Regions from separate parts of the Carnobacterium sp. FSL W8-0810 genome, predicted to be linked through region 1. Evidence: predicted binding sites of a transcription regulator. Region 1 holds the regulator's gene; each other region holds the start of a gene.
What was found. Region 1 encodes HrcA, which represses chaperone genes, less so after heat shock. Its sites were predicted from a motif close to TTAGCACTCNNNNNNNNNGAGTGCTAA; they were not measured.
Positions count from the first base shown of each region.

Region 2: a site for HrcA is predicted at 2,717-2,743, ahead of groES (co-chaperone GroES). Genes of this name have one in related genera too.
Region 3: a site for HrcA is predicted at 4,019-4,045, ahead of NST49_RS05110 (Hsp20/alpha crystallin family protein). Genes of this name have one in related genera too.

Region 1 is NZ_JBBOWO010000001.1:1,950,037-1,957,107, reverse strand. It holds gene NST49_RS09450 (argininosuccinate synthase) at 98-1,312, shown strand; gene argH (argininosuccinate lyase) at 1,351-2,733, shown strand; gene hrcA (heat-inducible transcriptional repressor HrcA) at 2,942-3,979, shown strand; gene grpE (nucleotide exchange factor GrpE) at 3,999-4,580, shown strand; gene dnaK (molecular chaperone DnaK) at 4,634-6,475, shown strand; gene dnaJ (molecular chaperone DnaJ) at 6,607-7,071, shown strand, end outside.
Region 2 is NZ_JBBOWO010000001.1:1,264,784-1,271,854, forward strand. It holds gene NST49_RS06160 (ABC-F family ATP-binding cassette domain-containing protein) at 1-553, opposite strand, end outside; gene NST49_RS06165 (redox-sensing transcriptional repressor Rex) at 864-1,505, shown strand; gene NST49_RS06170 (DUF4305 domain-containing protein) at 1,528-1,710, opposite strand; gene NST49_RS06175 (CPBP family intramembrane glutamic endopeptidase) at 1,768-2,421, opposite strand; gene groES (co-chaperone GroES) at 2,777-3,061, shown strand; gene groL (chaperonin GroEL) at 3,115-4,740, shown strand; gene NST49_RS06190 (hypothetical protein) at 4,844-5,155, opposite strand; gene NST49_RS06195 (nuclease-related domain-containing protein) at 6,178-7,071, shown strand, end outside.
Region 3 is NZ_JBBOWO010000001.1:1,046,293-1,053,363, forward strand. It holds gene pepF (oligoendopeptidase F) at 1-12, shown strand, start outside; gene NST49_RS05080 (hypothetical protein) at 364-642, opposite strand; gene NST49_RS05085 (permease prefix domain 1-containing protein) at 830-1,813, opposite strand; gene NST49_RS05090 (PadR family transcriptional regulator) at 1,819-2,145, opposite strand; gene NST49_RS05095 (hypothetical protein) at 2,347-2,853, opposite strand; gene NST49_RS05100 (hypothetical protein) at 2,930-3,265, opposite strand; gene NST49_RS05105 (hypothetical protein) at 3,733-3,912, opposite strand; gene NST49_RS05110 (Hsp20/alpha crystallin family protein) at 4,123-4,542, shown strand; gene NST49_RS05115 (bis(5'-nucleosyl)-tetraphosphatase) at 4,608-5,021, opposite strand; gene NST49_RS05120 (NADH-dependent flavin oxidoreductase) at 5,205-6,323, shown strand; gene NST49_RS05125 (uracil-xanthine permease family protein) at 6,546-7,071, shown strand, end outside.

The sequences.
Region 1 (7,071 bases):
CAAAAAAGAGCATAAAAAAACATTAATTGCTTGTTTTAATCTTTTTGCCATGTTAGGATACTTTCATGCAATAAATTTATGAAAATGAGGTGTCGTTATGAAAAAAGGAAAAGTAGTTTTAGCTTACTCGGGAGGATTAGATACATCTGTCTCCATTAAGTGGTTGATCGATGAAGGATACGATGTAGTCGCTTGTTGTTTAGATGTTGGAGAAGGCAAAAACTTAGACTTTATTAAAGAAAAAGCATTAAAAATGGGAGCTAGCGCATCATATACAATCGATGCAAAAGAAGAATTTGCAAACGACTATGCATTGATCGCATTGCAAGCTCATACGTATTATGAAGGTAAATATCCTCTGATTTCTGCGTTATCTCGTCCGCTGATTGCTAAAAAATTAGTTGAAGTGGCTTTAAAAGAGGAAGCGGTAGCTGTAGCTCATGGCTGTACAGGAAAAGGAAATGATCAAGTTCGTTTTGAAGTTGCAATCCATTCTTTAGCTCCCGAATTAACCGTCCTTTCACCTGTTCGTGATTGGACATGGTCAAGAGAAGAAGAAATCAATTATGCTATTGAACATAACATTCCTGTACCAATTGATTTAGATAATCCGTTTTCCATCGATCAAAATCTTTGGGGAAGAAGTAATGAATGCGGCGTTTTAGAAAATCCATGGATTGCTCCGCCAGAAGTTGCTTATGATCTAACTACCAGCTTAGAAGATACACCAGACATTCCAGAAATGATTGAAATTGAATTTTTAGCGGGTGTACCGATAGCTCTGGATGGAGTTGAGTACAGTTTGCCGGATTTAATCCAACAGTTGAATAGCATTGCAGGAAAACATGGGGTGGGTCGGATCGATCATATTGAAAACAGATTGATTGGAATCAAATCTCGTGAAGTATATGAAGCTCCAGGAGCAGTAACGCTTATGACTGCTCATAAAGAATTGGAAGATTTAACATTCGTTAAAGATATCGCACACTTTAAACCCATAATCGAACAAAAAATAACAGAAATGATTTATAACGGTCTATGGTTTAATCCATTAACCGAAAGTTTAATTGCCTTTTTGAAATCAACTCAAAAATACGTGAATGGAACGGTTCGTGTAAAATTATTCAAAGGTCATGCGATAGTAGAAGGCAGAAAATCGCCAAATTCATTGTATGATGAAAACTTGGCAACTTATACTTCTGCTGATACGTTCAATCAAGAAGCTTCAGTTGGATTCATTAAGTTATGGGGTCTGCCAACAAAAGTGCATGCAGAAGTAAATAAAGTAAAAGATACAGTTAAATTAAAATAACTAAATACAACTAGTCAAATACAGTTAGGATGACAAAGATGAAAAAATTATGGGGCGGTCGTTTTGAAGGCGAAAATCAAAAATGGATCGATGAATTTGGAGCTTCCATTGAAGTAGATCAAGTTTTGGCTGAGGAAGACATAATTGGGAGCTTAGCTCACGTCAAAATGTTAGCCAAAACATCGATCGTCAGTCAAGAAGAAGCAGATGAAATTATCAAAGGATTAGAACGATTATTAGTAAAAGCAAAAAATAAAGAGTTGATATTTTCTATTGAAAATGAAGACATTCATTTGAATATTGAGACGCTTCTTCATAAAGAAATTGGGCCTGTGGCAGGAAAGCTGCATACGGCCAGAAGTCGCAATGATCAAGTAGCGACCGATATGCATCTTTATTTGAAAAAACAGGTTGGAGAAGTTTCTGAGCTGCTGGAAGACTTAAAAAAAGTTATTTTGCTAAAAGCTGAAGATCATGTTGAGACCATTATTCCTGGTTACACTCATTTGCAACATGCACAACCGATTTCTTTTGCTCATCATCTGTTGGCTTACTATAATATGTTTAAACGAGATCTTGAACGCTATCAAGAAAGTTTCAAACGAATCGATTTTTCCCCTTTAGGTGCTGCAGCTCTAGCCGGTACTACTTTTCCAATCGATCGTTTAGAGACTGCTGAACAACTAGGATTCAATTCTATCTATTCAAATAGTCTGGATGCGGTAAGTGATCGTGACTATATCATTGAGTTTCTGTCAAACAGCAGTATAGTGATGATGCATCTTTCCCGTTTTTGTGAAGAAATCATTCTTTGGACCAGTCATGAATATCAATTCGTTAGTCTGACGGATACTTATTCGACTGGAAGCTCAATTATGCCGCAAAAGAAAAATCCAGATATGGCAGAATTGATCCGAGGGAAAACAGGTCGAGTATATGGCAATCTATTTTCATTATTAACAATAATGAAAGGTTTGCCATTAGCTTATAATAAAGACTTGCAAGAAGATAAAGAAGGTATGTTTGATACGGTAAAAACAACCAAAGAGTGTTTGAAAGTTTTTTCTGGCATGTTAGAAGGTATGGTCATCAATGAAGAGAAAATGAGTGAAGCAACAACTCAGGATTTCTCAAATGCGACTGAATTGGCTGACTATCTTGCTTCAAAAGGTATACCGTTTAGAGAAGCACATGAAATCGTGGGCAAACTTGTATTAAACTGCCTGAAGAATGGTGGGTTTTTACAAGATATTCCGTTAGCAGAGTTTCAAAAAGTCGCACCAGTCATCCAAGAAGATGTTTATGCCTTGCTGGACTCTCGTATGGCTGTTGAAAGAAGAAATTCTTTAGGCGGCACTGGATTCGATCAAGTCAAACAAGAAATAAAAAAAGCTAAGAAAGAGTGCAGTTTAATCCAATAGAAACGGTATTAAAAATGGGCATACCATTTTTAATGCCGCTTTTTTTAATTAGAAATGCTGAAATATCAAGGTTAATGAGATCAATTAAAATAAACGTCAAAATTAGTCAAAAATTAAGCAAAAATTATTGACAGAATTAGTTATATTTGGTAAATTAATACATGTGTTAGCACTCAATAGTTTCAAGTGCTAAAAAGAGGTGATGTAAATGTTAACTGAAAGGCAGATTTTGATCTTAAAGTCTATCATTCGCTTATACACTTCATATGAGACTCCAATCGGGTCTAAGACCTTAATGAATGAAGCGGATATTAATTTTAGTTCTGCTACCATTCGGAATGAGATGGGACGTCTTGAAGAACTAGGCTTCATTGAAAAAACACATTCGTCATCAGGTCGTGTTCCTTCATTAAAAGGCTATCGTTTTTATGTGGACTATCTGGTTCATCCAGCAAAAATACAACAAAAAGATCTTGCAGTCATCAAGAGTGCATTAGGAAATCAATTTAGACAGTTGGATGAAATTGTTTTTCAATCGGCTGAATTGCTTTCAAGTTTGACCAGCTACACAGCTATCGCGTTAGGTCCTGAGATCAAAGAGAGTATCTTGACCGGTTTTCGTTTGGTACCATTAAATGATTATCAAGTCATGGCCATATTAGTTACCAATAAGGGCCATGTAGAGAACCAGGTATTTACTATTCCAAAATCAATGGATGCTAATGAGTTAGAAAAAATTGTTCGTATCTTTAATGAACAATTAGTTGGATTGCCACTAATGGAAGTGTTTAGAAGGCTGAAAACAGACATTCCTTTATTGTTGAACAAATATGTTAAGACAAGTGAAGGAATGATGGACATCTTTGAAAGTATTTTTATGAAAGCTGGACAAGATCGGATGCATGTAGGTGGAAGAATGAATATACTAGATTTCTCAAGTGAGTTGAATGTTGAGAAATTCAAATCTATTTATTCCTTAATGGATGGTACTCATGATTTATCTTCTCTATTGATTCCTAGTACATCAGGAATCACTGTGAAAATTGGCACTGAGTTAAATAATGAACTCTTTAATGAGTTTAGTTTAATTACAGCTAGCTATGATATTGCAGGATATAACTCAGGAGTTATCGCTTTGTTAGGTCCGACGAATATGCCTTATTCAAAAATGATTGGACTTGTGGATGTATTTAGACATGAGCTTTCAAGAAAAATAATCGACTACTACAATTCAGTAGATGATTAATCAAAAAGGAGCTGTTGATGTGGCTAGAAATAAAAAAGATAAGCAAGAACAAGAAGTCGTTGAAGAATCAACAATAGAAACAGTAGAAGAAACTCTTGAAAATAGAGCAGAAAATACTGAATCTGTTGAAGAAGAACAACAACCAGAAATTGATGAACTTGCTGAAGCAAGAGCTGCTTTAAATGAAATGGAAAACAAATATTTGCGTGTTCAAGCTGAAATGGCAAATATCCAAAAACGCAATGCAAAAGAGCGTGAAGATGCGGCTAAGTACCGTTCACAGTCTTTAGCAACAGAATTACTTCCAGTTATTGATAGCTTAGAACGTGCTCTAGCTATAGAAGTAAAAGATGAGCATGGAGAAAGTTTGAAAAAAGGGATCGAAATGGTAATGGAAACCTTCAACACTGCATTAAAAAATGAAGGAATTGACGTTATCGATCCTTTAAATAAACCTTTTGATCCTAATTTTCATCAGGCTATTCAAACCGTACCTGTTGAAGAAGGTCAAACAAGTGAAACAGTTGTACAAGTTTTACAAAAAGGGTATGATTTAAAGGGACGTGTATTACGTCCAGCAATGGTTATCGTTGCTCAATAATGCTTATAAAAATATAAAAAAACTAAAATAATATATAAATGAGGGATTTTAAAATGGGAAAAATTATTGGAATTGACTTAGGAACAACAAACTCAGCAGTAGCTGTATTAGAAGGCGGAGAAGCAAAAATTATTCCGAATCCAGAAGGTAACCGTACGACTCCTTCAGTCGTTGCTTTTAAAAATGGAGAAATGCAAGTAGGAGAAGTTGCAAAACGTCAAGCTGTAACAAACCCTAACACAATTAGTTCAATCAAACGTCATATTGGCGAAGCTGGCTATTCAGTAGAAGTTGATGGAAAAAAATACTCTCCACAAGAAATTTCTGCAACTATTCTTCAATATTTGAAAGGCTATGCTGAAAGTTATTTAGGCGAAACAGTTGATAAAGCTGTTATCACTGTTCCTGCTTACTTCAACGATGCACAACGTCAAGCAACTAAAGATGCAGGTAAAATTGCTGGTCTTGAAGTTGAACGTATTGTAAATGAACCAACTGCTGCTGCATTAGCTTATGGTTTAGACAAAACAGACAAAGAAGAAAAAGTATTAGTATTTGACCTTGGTGGTGGTACATTTGACGTTTCTATCCTTGAATTAGGTGACGGAGTATTTGATGTATTGTCTACTGCTGGAGACAACAAATTAGGTGGAGATGATTTTGATAACAAAATCATGGACTACTTGGTAGCTGAATTCAAAAAAGAAAACGGCATTGACTTATCTAAAGATAAAATGGCTGTTCAACGTTTGAAAGATGCTGCTGAAAAAGCTAAAAAAGACTTGTCAGGTGTAACTTCAACACAAATCAGTTTACCATTTATCACTGCTGGTGAAGCTGGACCAATGCACTTAGAAATCAACTTAACTCGTGCAAAATTTGACGAATTAACTTATGACTTAGTAGAACGTACTAAAGGACCTGTTCGTCAAGCTCTTAAAGATGCTGGATTGTCTACATCTGAAATTGACGAAGTTATCTTAGTAGGTGGATCAACACGTATTCCAGCTGTTGTAGATGCTGTACGTAAAGAAGCTGGTAAAGAACCAAACAAATCAGTTAACCCTGATGAAGTTGTAGCAATGGGTGCTGCAATCCAAGGTGGAGTTATCACTGGTGATGTTAAAGACATCGTATTATTAGATGTTACTCCATTATCATTAGGTATTGAAACAATGGGTGGCGTATTTACTAAATTGATCGATCGTAATACAACGATCCCAACAAGTAAATCACAAGTATTCTCAACTGCTGCTGATAATCAACCAGCTGTTGATGTACACGTTATGCAAGGTGAACGTCCAATGGCAGCTGACAACAAAACATTAGGTCGCTTCCAATTGACTGATATTCCTGCTGCACCTCGTGGTATTCCTCAAATCGAAGTAACATTTGATATTGATAAAAACGGAATCGTTAACGTAAGTGCGAAAGATTTAGGAACTCAAAAAGAACAAACGATTACCATTAAATCTTCTTCAGGTTTAAGCGATGAAGAAATCGAACGTATGGTTAAAGATGCAGAAGCTAACGCTGAAGCAGACAAAGCTCGTAAAGAAGAAGTAGAATTACGTAACGAAGTGGATCAATTATTATTCCAAGTTGATAAAACAATCACTGAACTTGAAGGTAAAGTTGATGAAGCTGAAGTTAAAAAAGCTGAAGAAGCTCGTGATGAATTAAAAGCTGCTGTTGAAGCAAATGATATTGAAGCAATGAAAACTAAACGTGATGAGTTAAACGAAATCGTACAAGCTCTTACAGTTAAATTGTATGAACAAGCCGCTCAAGCTCAAGCAGAAGCTAACCCTGAAGATGCACAAGAAGGAACACAAGGTGGATCTGACGATGTTGTAGATGCTGATTTTGAAGAAGTCGATGACGACAATAAATAATCGTATCAATAGATGATGGAATGAGAAAGCCAAGGCAAATTGCTTTTGGCTTTTTCTTCTAGATATGCTATGCTCATTAAGGCTAATTTAGAGGATAGATAAAAAATTGTCATACGTAACGATGGAGGGAAATTATGGCTAAAAGAGACTTATACGAAGTATTAGGAGTATCAAAAAGTGCTTCCGATGATGAAATAAAAAGGGCATACCGAAAATTATCAAAGAAGTTCCACCCAGACATTAATAAAGAAGCTGGGGCAGAAGAAAAATTTAAAGAAGTTGCTGAAGCTTATGAAGTATTAAGTGATGCGAATAAACGAGCTGCTTACGATCAATATGGTCATGCAAGTACTGATCCAAACTTTGGAGCAGGCGGTGGCGGATTCGGCGGCGGTGGCTTTGGTGGTGGTTTCGGCGGCGGCGGATTTGAAGATATATTTGAATCATTCTTTGGTGGCGGCGGAGGTCGTTCATATAATCCAAACGCTCCTCGCCAAGGAGAAGATTTACAGTACTCTTTAAATCTTGAATTTGAAGAAGCTATCTTTGGTAAAGAAACAACGATCAGCTACAACCGTGAAGAAGAATGTAAAACG
Region 2 (7,071 bases), 690 kb from region 1:
TTTTTTCTAATAATAATTTTGCTAATGCTAAGCGTGTTTTTTGTCCACCAGAAAGCTGACTGATCTGTTTAGTATAATCTTCTTCGTAAAAACGAAAACCATGCAGCACAGAACGAATCTCAGATTGATAACCAAACCCATTTTCCTCACGAAAACGATGTTGGATGTGGTCATAGCGATTTAAAGTTGCTGTATAAAGTTCTTCATCAGATAACAAATCAGGGTCACCAAGTTGCTGTTCGATCGAACGCATATCTTTTTCTAGTTGAATGACCAATTCAAAAACGGTCAACATTTCATCCCAAATCGTTCTTTCAGAAGCTAGACCGGTATTTTGTGCTAAGTAGCCAATACTGACTTGCTTTCCTTTGACGATTTTTCCAGCATCCGGTTGTTCAATATCCGCGATCATTTTTAAAAGAGTAGATTTACCTGTACCATTTCTTCCAACTAAGGCAATCCGCGAATGTTCTTGTACTTCTAAATAAATATTTTCAAACAACACATCTGCTCCAAAATAGCGGGCAACGTGTTGTGCTTGTAATAGAATCATAGTCTTGGTCCTCATTTCATCATTCTCATTAGTAGTTTATCATAGATTTGGGCTGAGTGAAATTACAAACCCAAAAAAGCTAACTTTTTAGAAGTGGCTTCACAAGCATTATTGTGAATTTTAACACTAATGTTAAATAGAGATTGGAATGAATGACAAAAATTAATACTAGTAATATACAAAAAAAATGATATAATAAGAACGTTCACTAAAAAAAGATTGTGAAGTAAAATATAAAATGATTTGCTTGTGAATTGAACTAGCAAAAAAATTGGAGAAATTAGACTAAAGACTGATGGAGGATAAAAGAATGGTAGAAAAGAAAATACCCAATGCAACGGCTAGGCGATTGCCGATTTATTATCGCTATTTGCGATTCTTACATGATTCCGGAAAAGTACGTGTTTCTTCAACTGAATTGAGTGAGGCTATTAAAGTTGATAGTGCTACAATTCGAAGAGACTTTTCTTATTTTGGAGCCTTAGGCAAAAGAGGATACGGATATGATGTTGAGGATCTAATGAACTTCTTCAGTAAGACACTTAAACAAGATAGATTGACAAATGTAGCTTTAATTGGAGTAGGGAATTTAGGACATGCTTTATTGAATTATAACTTCCATCAAAGCAACAACATGCGAATCAGTGCAGCTTTTGATATCGATCAAGAAATCGTTGGCACTATTTTAAGTGGTGTTCCTATTTATCACATGGACGACATGGTTGAACAACTTAAAGTGCAACAAATTGAAATTGTTATTATTACCATTCCATCATCTGTAGCACAAGCAACGGCTGATCGATTAGTAGAAGCAAATGTAAAAGGTATTTTAAATTTCACCCCATACAGAATTTCTGTACCGGATGATGTAAGAGTCCAAAACGTTGATTTAACAAATGAATTGCAAACATTGATTTATTTCTTAGATCATTACAAACCTACAAAAGATTAAAAAAAAGGAAACAAACCGTTTTTTATGGTTTGTTTCCTTTTTTGATTTTGAAATAAATTTCGAGTATTTTTGAAGCTCTAACAAAATAACTAGTAGAAAACAATACATAAAGGATAGAGAAAAATGTCCAGCCAGAATTGCCTACTGAATCAATAGCAAACCAGATGAATATTCCAGACATCAAGTAAGTAAAAATGATTTGCATTATAAAATTACGTTTATTTATCAAATGAAAAATTCCTTTCTAACATATAGTAATCCCTCATATGAAGTTTACTAACATAACTAATGTGTTCATAGCAATATGAGTAATCATTGGTGCAGCAATATTTTTAGTTTTACTATAGAGAAAACTGAAAACAAAAGCCATACTAGAATAAAGTAAAATATGTCCATCAAGATGCATAAAAGCAAAGAGTAATGCACTGATTACTGCAGCGCCTATAGGCCCTGTAAGATCATATAAGAAACCAAAAATAACTTTTCTAAAAACAAATTCTTCCATGATTGGTCCTAATATAGAAACAATGATAAGATAAATCGGATACTTATCGACGATCAAAAGAATGCTTTGAGTATTCTCCGATGCTATTGGAAGTCCCAATACTACTATTTCAATAAGATTTGCGAGATACTGAACCAAAAGGACTAAGGGTATTCCAATAATTCCCCAATAGATCACTTTTTTTCTAGGCACAGAGGGAGCTAAAGTCAACGAATTTCGAATGGTTGACTTTCGATTAAGCAGTAGCATAGCAATTGCTCCAATAAAAAAGCTGAAAATTGTTCCATAAATAGCTGCTTCTGTTTGTAAACTTTTTGGAGCTAGCGCAAGAATCACTGCCGGTAAGAATTGAGCAATTAAGTAAAATACGATCATTAAAACAGATGTGTGACGAGTAAGTTTCTTCAACATGACTAAGACCTTCTTTTTTTCGAGATGAACTGTCGTTTCCACAGTTTGGTAAATTGGTTTAATACAACGAATAAAAGCCTCTAAAAGTAAGAAGAGGAAACTTTATTCTATATAATACTAAATAATACTAAAAATACTTCGTTTTTCAGTATACCATAAAATGTTGGCAAATGAATACAACAGATAATATGAGCTAGTTTATATTTTAATGGAAAAGAGCTCATTTAAAAAGGAGAAAGAATTGAGATAAAAATTCTTGCATTCTTTTCTATATTTGTTATTATTAAGAAGTGGTTTAGCACTTGGTCTGTTTGAGTGCTAAAATCGAAGAAATAATTTAGATGGAGGGATTTACGTGTTAAAACCATTAGGAGATCGTGTCATTATTGAAGTTGCTAAGGAAGAGGAAAAAACAATCAGCGGGATTGTTTTACCAGGTTCAGCTCAAGAAAAACCTCAAACAGGTTCTGTTATTGCTGTTGGGGAAGGTCGTATTTTAGAAAACGGCTCAAGAGTAGCATTGTCAGTTAACGTTGGCGATACTGTGTTATTTGAAAAATATACTGGAACAGAAGTGAAATATGACGGTAAAGAATATTTAGTGGTAAAAGAGCACGATATCGTTGCAGTCATCGATTAAATAAAACTAAAGCAAAACTACTGAACAAACTAAATTAATGAGGTGAAGGAAAAATGGCAAAAGATATTAAATTTTCTGAAGACGCACGTGCATCAATGTTACGTGGAGTAGATATTTTAGCAGATATTGTTAAAGTAACATTAGGACCCAAAGGAAGAAATGTTGTTTTAGAAAAATCTTTCGGTTCACCACTTATTACAAATGATGGTGTTACAATTGCTAAAGAAATTGAATTAGAAGATCATTTTGAAAATATGGGAGCACAACTTGTTTCAGAAGTTGCCTCTAAAACAAATGATATTGCTGGAGACGGTACAACAACAGCAACTGTTTTAACACAAGCTATTGTTCGCGAAGGATTAAAAAATGTAACTGCTGGAGCTAACCCTGTTGGTATTCGACGCGGGATTGAAATGGCGACAAAAGTGGCTGTTGAAGAATTGCTTGCTATCTCTAAAAAAGTAGATTCAAAAGAATCAATTGCGCAAATTGCTGCTATTTCTTCAGGCAACAATGAAACAGGAGAATTGGTTGCTGAAGCAATGGAACGCGTTGGAACAGATGGCGTTATTACAATTGAAGAATCTAAAGGAATTGAAACAGAATTAGGCGTTGTTGAAGGTATGCAATTTGATCGTGGTTACTTATCTCAATACATGGTAACAGACAACGATAAAATGGAAGCTAACTTAGAAAATCCATACATTTTAATTACGGATAAAAAAATCTCTAATATTCAAGAAATCCTTCCATTATTAGAACAAATTTTACAACAAGGACGTCCATTGTTGATTATTGCTGATGATGTGGATGGAGAAGCTCTTCCTACATTAGTATTAAACAAATTACGTGGAACATTCAATGTTGTTGCTGTTAAAGCTCCAGGATTTGGAGATCGTCGTAAAGCTATGCTTGAAGATATTGCTATCTTAACTGGCGGAACAGTTATTACTGAAGATTTAGGTCTAGAATTGAAAGATACAGCTATTGACCAATTAGGGCATGCAAGCAAAGTTGTTGTAACAAAAGATGCAACAACAATTGTTGAAGGTGCCGGTTCTGCTGAATCTATTTCACACCGTGTATCTTTATTGAAAGCTCAAGCAGCTGAAACAACTTCTGAATTTGATAAAGAAAAATTACAAGAACGTTTAGCTAAACTTTCTGGCGGTGTTGCCGTTATCAAAGTTGGAGCTGCTACTGAAACAGAATTAAAAGAACGAAAATTACGTATTGAAGATGCTCTAAATGCAGCTCGTGCAGCTGTTGAAGAAGGAATCGTTTCCGGTGGTGGAACAGCGTTGATCAATGTTCAACGTAAAGTTTCTGAAATCGAAGCAACTGGCGATGAAGCAACAGGTGTGAAAATCGTGATCCGTGCTCTTGAAGAACCTGTTCGTCAAATCGTAACAAATGCTGGACTTGAAGGTTCTGTTATTGTTGAAAAATTAAAAAGCGTTGATTTAGGCGTAGGATATAACGCGGCTACTGATGAATGGGTAAATATGATCGAAGCTGGAATCATTGACCCAACTAAAGTAACACGTTCTGCTTTACAAAATGCAGCAAGTGTTGCAGCTCTATTGTTAACAACTGAAGCTGTTGTTGCAGACCAACCAAAACCAGATGCTCCAATGGGCGGAATGGGAATGGATCCAGGCATGGGCGGCATGATGTAAATCATTAAACCTGACAAGTAAAAAAGACGTACATTAAAGGAATCCTTTAGTGTACGTCTTTTTTTATAGAATAAAAAAACAGCAGTGTAAGAGGGCTGTACTTTTATTCGAATTCTAAATCTGTCATCATTTCATCTAAGTTTTCAATGGCATCATTCTTTTCAAAAAATTCGACCCATTCTTGATAAGGGTCAGAAGATTTAGCTTTGATCGTGATTTTGAATTTGTCATAAATACTTCTAGCCATATCTGTCCACATACGGTCGACAGCACGTTCTAATTTTGCTTCATTCCACCTTTTTGCAGGTTGTCTTCTGGCGTTTCTTCGTATTTGGTCATCCATAGCTTTTTCAAAAAAGATTCTTTTGCTTCCTAAATTAGCATCTAGATATTCTTCGAACTCTTTAAAAGTCAAATTTATCACCTTTCTACAACTCGTTTTTTAAATCTGTCTACCTAATTCTGTCAATAAATCAAAGAAGCTAATTATAAAATGAATTTATTAAGTTTAATTTCTTCAAACCTTTATAACGTTCTTAAAAGGGATAGTAGGTATCTTTAATCATACCATAAAGCATAAAGCAATAGAAAGGTAACGGAGTTAAAAAAAGATGTTTTTAAATGAGCTAACAATTCGACAAAAGTTCCAGAAATTGATGGGTTTTTCGCATAATGATTTTTAGAGGAGATTTTGTTCTGGAAAATGGTTAAGAATCTGAAGTAGAGCGTGTATAGAGAAGAAATGAGCGACCAAATGTATTGAAAATGTCAGATAGAAGGGTTATAGAGGAGAAAGATTCCTTAAAAGTACTTAAGAATCTGAAGTAGAGCGTGTATAGAGAAGAAATGAGCGACCAAATGTGTTAAGAATGTCGGATAGAAGGGGTATAGAGTAGAAAGCTTCTCAAAAAATGGTTAAGAATCTGAACTAGAGCGTGTATAGAGAAGAAATGAGCGACCAAATGTGCTAAGAATGTCGGATAGAAGGGGTATAGAGTAGAAAGCTTCTCAAAAAATAGTTAAGAATCTGAAGTAGAGCAGGTATAGAGAAGAATTAAGCGACTAAATGTGCTAAGAATGTCGAATAGAAGGGTTATAGAGTAGAAAGCTTCTCAAAAAATGGTTAAGAATCTGAAGTAAAGCAGGTATAGAGAAGAATTGTGCGACCAAATGTGCTAAGAATGTCGAATAGAAGGGTTATAGAGTAGAAAGTTTCTCAAAAATTAATTAAGAATCTGAAGTAGAGGACTGTTACCTTTTAATAGCCTCAAAAGTTAGTATTAATTCTTAAGTAGATGGTTTTTAATCGGAAAATTTTCGAGGTCGAAAAGTTCTCTATCTTAAAATTCCTTATGGTGGATAAAAATAAGCAGAACCTCCTTGTTTCTACGTACTCTAAGTTATAGAGAAGATTTGCAAAAGCGAGGAGTGCAGGTAATGGCATATAAAGAAAGAGAAAAATCGTCTAGTTTATTAATAATGGAATCTTTAATGAATCGCTCGAATCTGTCGAAAGATGAGCGCAATCGTTATGCTTATTTGGTAAAAGGTTTGGAAGGAGAACAAATCTTAGATCGAAGGACGGAAATGCTTGAATGCGATTGTCTTGTATTGAATGATTTACTATTGAAAATAAATGGAACAGTAGTTCAAATCGACTCTTTACTAATTACAGCAAATGGTATTTGCATATATGAAGTGAAAAATTATGAAGGCAAATATTTTTATGAAGCGGAAAAACTATATAAATTGTTGACTAAGAGAGAAGTTATGAGTCCGTTGATCCAAATAAATCGTAGTCAGACTTTGCTTCGTCAATTGGTGGAGCAATTGGGATTTAATGTTTCAGTTAATGCTTTTGTTGTGTTTGTAAACCAACAGTTCACCTTATATCAAGCTCCGCCTCAAGAAGAGTTGTTGCTTCCAACTTTGTTAAATGAACATTTTGCAAGAATTAACGGTATCTCAGCTCGGCTGACCAAAAATCATCGGCGTATTGCTGAAGAGTTGAAGTCATTACATATGGAGAGTTCAATTTTCACTGATATCCCAAATTATGAAAGTGAAAAATTAAAAAGGGGAATAACATGTTCTCAATGTGGCGTATTTATGGATGATTTCACTAGAAGTTGGACCTGTACTTGTAAATGTTGCGGTCACGAGGAACTAATATCGGGGATCGTTATTCGTCATGCTGAAGAGTATAAGAGGTTATTTCCAGATCAAAAAATAACCACATCTGTGATCTGCAAATGGTGTGGCAATAAGCTGTCTGCTAAGAGAATTTGGAACATACTTCATCACTATTACCAATCTAAAGGAAAAGGTAGA
Region 3 (7,071 bases), 900 kb from region 1:
ATAACTAAATAAACACCATTCACAGCAGAAAACTTATTTTTACTTTTGATACTTTCATCAAAAGTAAGAATGAGTTTTTTTTGCTTTCAGAAGGCGCCATTCTTCCGTCAAACGGTCTCTTACGAAAGAGTGGAGTAAAAAAATTACTCTTATATGAAAAAAGCCTTTGCTAATGAAAGCAAAGGCTTAAAAAAGGGGGTTACTTATTTATGGGGATAAATAAGTAGAAAAGAAAAAGTTTTAGGTTTGGTATGTCTTTAGTATAGACGCTAAATATGAAAAATTAACGGTAATCTTGTTCTTTTTTATGATCTTAAATAAAAGAAAATGTGAAGATTTTTGGAAGACGAGTTCCTAATTGATTTAAGCCATTAAAAGAGTATAGAGAGTGAATGCTAGAAAAGCAATAATTAGCAAATTAAGAATAAATAAGATAATTGTATACATTTGATTTCTTGCTTTTAAAGATAAAGCAATTGATAAAGTATTTAATAAGATAGCAACAATGAGAACACCAAGAAAGATAGGGAAGGTGAACAAAGAAAATTGACTTTGAATAAAAATAGAAGCGATAGTTAATACAAATGAGATCAAAATTAAAATTGTTGGCCATTTTTGAGTATTTTTTTTAGTGTTATACATAAGTTAAAACTCCAGTCTTTTTTTAGATGCGTTTCCAGTAATCTTAAGTATACAAGTAGCGATTCTTCATAACAATAGTTTTCTAAAAGATGACTTATTTTTGTAAGAATAGTAATGAAATTTGATAAAGTTAAAAGTAAAAAAAACCACTACTTATAGACAAGTAGCAGCTTTGGATACTCTATATTTATTTTTTTCGTTTCATTTTGATTTGGCTTTGATAAAGGGAAGAGAAAGCGGCGAAAAGGATCCCAGTTATTGGGAAAATGATCCAAGCTGTTCCCCAAGCATCGTATAAAAAGCCGAAAAATAGATAAACAGCAGTTACTAAAGGAAAGACAACTCCGGCAATTTTATCCGTCAACTTGCCTGCGATAACTTTTTCAGGTCTGTAATCACCAAGTGAAAGAAGTTTTTCATAAGTTGAATACAAAACACCATAAAAAACAAATAGGAAAACACCAACAGCAACAAACCCTAACAGAAAAATCACAGACCAAGCATTATCTTCGCCTAAAAGAACAATGGCCAGCAATAAAGAAATAGGAGCTAGAATACAAAGAATAACGCCAGAAGCAATGGCTTTTGCAAAACTAGGTTTGAATTCCTTGAATTCATGATCTAATTTGATATGTGTAGGAGCATCAAGAAGGACCACTTTTCCATCAAGATTGTATTGTTCTTCTTTTAAACCAAAAATAATGAACAATCCAACGGCGATTGCGATAAAGAAGAAAAGAGGAATGATGGACAACAAATCAACTCTTTCCATAGCTACAGGGGATGTAAAAGAAAACAATAGAGCAACTTCTCGAAATAAAAGCATCATAGCAGGAGCGAGAATGCAAAGTGCAACACCTGTAGCAATCGCCATTCCAAATTTTGTCCGATGTTGCATAAAATCTTCCACTTCAGCTTCTGACATTGGAACGTTCTGCTCATTGTCTTCTTCAGAATCAATGTCTAAATTATACTCCTCAATGATTTCATCAATATTCCCAAACTCGGATAAGACAGTCCCAATAGCTTCATTTTCACTTTTTCCTTCTGACTTTAATTGAAGGTATTTATCTTCCATATTGGTGAGCATATCCTCTTTCAGTTGCAGCATTTCAGAAGTACGCGGGAGATTAATGAAAACTGAATCGACATAGTTTTTAATAGTATCCATAGTTATTATTCCTCCTTTATAAATTGATCGATCACTTTTTTTGTATCCAGCCATTCGGTTACTTTATCATGGTAGGTCTGTCTGCCTAAATCAGTAATTCTATAATAGGTCCGAGGTTTTCCATTGGTTTCAGTACTTGAATAAGATTGAATAAGGTCGCTTTTTTCTAAACGGTTAAACGCAGAGTAGAGAGTGGTTTCTTTCATGACGTATTTATCATGAGTTATTTTTTTAATAGTATTTGAAATTTTGTAACCATAAGAATCTTCTTTCATCAAAATAGATAATAGGATCAAACTATTGAACCCGCGCATGACATCACTTGATATCACTTAATCACCTCATTTTTTTACTTCATCTATCGTAGTAATTACAGTATACTTCTTTTACTACGACAGGTAAAGTAATTTGAACTGCTTTATGATCAAATAAGCGATTAAGTTATCTCAAATTGAACCGATTAGATAGATATACCTAATAGAATTGACTGCACAAAAAAAGATAGATCAATCATTAAGATTAATCTATCTTACTTATTCAAAAATAATCGGAACGTTAATTTCAGCTCCGTTTTTTTGCTCATTCGAATCGCTCATACTTCTTGTTTCATAAGTTAGTTTGCCGGGATATTCTCCTGCCGCATAACTAGTAGGTAATTCGATAGAATAAATGCCTTTTCCTGGCTCAATTAATTTAGATTCATAAACAATTTCATCGTTTATGGTCAAATAAATGATAAAATAAACGTCGTTTTGTTCAGGATTTTCAAAAGCAACATCTTGAGTTAAACTGTCTGCTTGAAAAACTAATTTTTCAAATCCTGGAATAGAAATCCCAGCTGCACTTTCGACACTTTCTTCTTGTGCTTGTTCGTTAGTTGCATTAGGATCAAGTCCTAAAAGGTCACCAACGCTATCTTTTGCTTCGTCATTTGTAAAATAATTTATTGCTATTATGGTTCCAGCCACAACAGCAATAAATAGTATTCCTTTTAATAGAAATGTAACGATAGGATTTTTAGTTCTGTTCTCTTTTTTCATAGGAACTCCTTTGATTTAAAATTAGAGCGTGGGGCTCTAATCACTGTAATTGATTTTAGATAATAATATTCGAGTATTATTCTGCTACTGGTACTTCAGCGTCAACAGGATTTGCATAGTCAAATGTAAAGTTAACGGCACCTGTATATAATCCAGAGAATTTGTCTTTACTATCTGCATCTGTTGCAACTGTAATAGTTTCTAATGAAGTTCCATTTGAAAGTTTGAATGCGCTCGATTGGTCTGACGGATCACTATCTCCTTCGACTGCAATCGTAGTAGGTAGTTGTTTTTTCGGATCACTTGTAGCTTCACCATTTAGAGTTAAATTTGTAACAGTTGCTGCAAAAACTTGAGTTGTTGTTCCTAACATTAATCCGGCCAATAGTGCTGATGCTAATAATTTTTTCATTATTTCCGACCTCTTTCTTATTGTATGTTAAAGAACAACTCCCCACAGCTGTTTCTTTCATGGGTAAAGCTTACTCCGTATGCGTTCTCAATACCAGAGTAAATGAACATCTGTACTATAACGTACATATTGCATACTAAAAAAAGTCATATGATAATTAAACAAATGTTATAGAGCCTACGTTTCTCTAAAAAAATAGTCCAGAATCCTGTGAAAACGTGGGGCTTTTTTTGCAACATTTGTTCATAAATAATTATAAAGTAAAATGTATAAGAGAATGATTATTGATTAGAAATGATAGAAGTGAGATTACACGGGAGTTTTAGAAGAGAAATAAGGCGTCTTTTGCTAGTTCTAACAGCTTAAATAGCTTATTTAAAATTGTTTTATATTAATAGATAAAAAAGAATGACATTATTTCCTTTTGGTTTCAGGGAAATAATGCCATTCTTTTGATGTTGGATGAGCTACCTTCTTGGTGTTTGGGTTCTGCCTAAGAAAAAGGCTAATGCTGCGATGGCTAAACCGATTATAATAAATAAGGTTCCAATAATGGGATCACCAGATCTTACAGGACCAAAGTATCCAAATACTATGATAATGATACCCACTACCAATAAAATCTTTCCTAATAGATTAAACATCATACCTACCTCCAGTACAGTCTTTATTTAATTAGTATAGCAAACAATAGCGAAAGAGAATACTAATATGACTAGTAGGCTAGCTAGTAAAAAAAACTTCAAAAATTTTTTAGCACTCTGTTGACAAGAGTGCTAAATTTTATTATATTATACATGAGCAAAGGAAATACTTGCTCAAGAGGTTAAAAAAATTTTAGAAAGAGGGTTAAATTTATGAGTAATTTATTTCCAGTAGGACGTGATTTCATGAATTTTGGCAAAAACTTTTTCGAGGATCCTTTTGACCATTTATTAGCACACACGGCTAATTTTAATGTAGACATTCGAGAAGAAGAGAATGCTTATATTGTAGAAGCTGATTTGCCAGGTATGCCTAAAGACAGTATTCAGTTAAAATATGAAGACAATGTATTGTCAATTGGGGCAACTCAAGAAGACGGTAAAGATGAAAAAGATGAAGAAGGCAACTATATCCGTAGAGAGCGTTCAACTAAATCTTTCAATCGCCAATTTTTATTGAAAAACGTCAACGAAGAAAAAATCTCAGCAACATTTGATAATGGTGTTTTAACCGTAACATTGCCTAAGAAAGATCCTGAAGGCACAACACCTAAACAAATTGAGATCAAATAAAAAAACTAAAAAAAAGAAGGTGTTGAGATTTGTGTCTCAACACCTTCTTTTTAATTTATCATCTACTAGTTCTTTTTAGTTAAGTAATCCTTGGCTGCTTGAAGAATCGTTCGATCATTTTCATAAGTAACTAAAGCTAATGCTTCTTCAAAGTTTGACCAAGAGCTATCTAGAACTTCTTCATCTTGTTTATGGATTTCTTGTTCAGAAGTATAGGCCATAAAATAAATCACATCTTTTACGGTGCCTTCATAAGGAGAATAACGGACAACATGTCTGAATTGAGTGTCCAGTTCAACTGTTAGGTGTGTTTCTTCCATAATTTCTCTTAAAGCTGTTTCTTCTTCTGTTTCATTGCCTTCTACATGACCTTTAGGAAAAGCCCAGTGTCCTCCATTATGGTGTTTGATCAATAAAAATTTAGGTTCTTCTGTTTCTTTTGTAACAATTACAGCTCCACATGATTTTTCTTGTTTCATCGTGATTCCTCCAATGAGATAACGTCTTTTGTTCAGTATACCAAAATCAAGGCTAAAAGTTTAGAGAGAATGATTTACTTCTAATAAGTAAGATAAATTGAAAAAAGAAGAAAAATCTTATATTATTAGAAGAATAGTTAGACATATACTAAAAATAAATAAATAAGAAGTAGGAGAAAACGAATGAATTCAAAATACAATCCCTTGTTTCAGCCTTTTACATTTGCATCAGGAGTCAAAGTGGATAATCGGTTGGTTATGGCACCGATGACGACTAATTCCTCTTTCGAAAATGGAATGGTTACAACTGAAGAAAAAGAGTACTATAAAAGACGGGTTGCTGGCCTTGGAGCTGTCGTGACTTCCTGTGCTCAAGTAATGGAAAACGGACGTTTCGCCGGTTCACTAAGTGCTGCATCTGACAACCGAATCGATAGTTTATCAAAACTAGCAAAAACGATTCAAAATGAAGGTCCTAAAGCTATTTTGCAAATTTTTCACGTAGGTCGACTTGGATCAAAAAGGACATTAAGAGGGGAACAGCCAGTCAGTGCAAGTGCTGTGCCACTTGATGTTGAAGGTGCAGAAGTACCCAGAGAACTATCGGATAAAGAAGTGCATGAATTGATTGATGCTTTTGGACAAGCGACAAGACGCGCGATCCAAGCAGGATTTGATGGGATTGAATTGCATGGAGCAAACAATTATCTGATTCAACAATTCTTCTCTCCGCATTCCAATCGCCGAGAAGATCAGTGGGGTGGATCACTTGAAAAACGCATGAACTTTCCTTTAGCGGTCGTTCAAGCTGCAAAAGAAGCAATCCAAACCTATGCAGATAAACCGTTTATTTTTGGGTACCGCATTTCTCCAGAAGAAATAAAGGAGCCCGGCATCACTATTGAAGATACTTTACAATTGATTGCTAAATTAAAAGAACAAGGACTGGATTACATCCATGTTTCAACCAATGAATGGACGCAAGCTTCAGTTCGTGATCCAAAAGTAACCAAACCTGTTGTTCAACGTATCCAAGAATCAGTCGGAAAGGATTTCCCGATTATAGGAGTTGGATCGATCATCACACCAGACGATGCTGTAGCAGCAATGGAATTAGGATTACCGCTTGTGGCTATCGGTCGTGAATTAGTGATTGAACCAGACTGGGTCCAAAAAGTAAAACTAGGAAATGAAATGGCTATTCGTAAAAAAATAAAACCAGAATATCGGGAAGATCTTACTTTGCCTGACGCTATGTGGGAGTATATTGAAAGTAGACCGGGTTGGTTCCCAATCGTTTAGTAAGAACAATAAATAGTAAGCTTGAAAAGAACTTTTCACTTCATGTGAGAGGTTCTTTTTTTTGATGAAAACACGAACATTACAATCCGGATAAAGGTAAAATAATTCGTTTTTAGGTCTTTACTTAACTCTTATTTGAAGTTATACTATAAAAGTGTTAATCATTAACGAAATATAAATGTGTTATTAAAATTAATGTTCGTATTTAATAGGAGGGTTATTTTGGAAGAGAGAATGAAACGTCCAGCAGGAACAATCGTATTGCCGAAAAGAGAAAGAAAACAAGCGAAGGTCACACCGAAACCTGAATCCACTCTTATTTATCAAGTAGACGATAAGCCAGGATTTGTATTGATGACCCTTTTAGGATTTCAAAACATATTGACAGCCTTTGGAGGAATCGTAGCTGTACCTTTAGTAATTTCAGGTATGGCAGGGTTTGGAGTCGCGGACACTTCATATATGATTAGTGCAGCATTGTTAGGCTCGGGTGTTGTTTCAATTATTCAATCTAAAGGAATTGGCCCAAAATGGTTTCGTGTAGGAGCCGGTCTTCCAACGATTATGGGAACCGATTTTGGATTTGTTGGTCCAGCAAATGCGGTTATCAATACAATGGGTGGCGGCATTGCTGGTTATTTTGGTGGAACGATGATGGGAGCCGTTTTAGAAATCATCTTGAGTTATTTTATCAAACCGTTAATGAAATTCTTTCCTCCAGTCGTAACAGGTACCGTTATTTCACTGA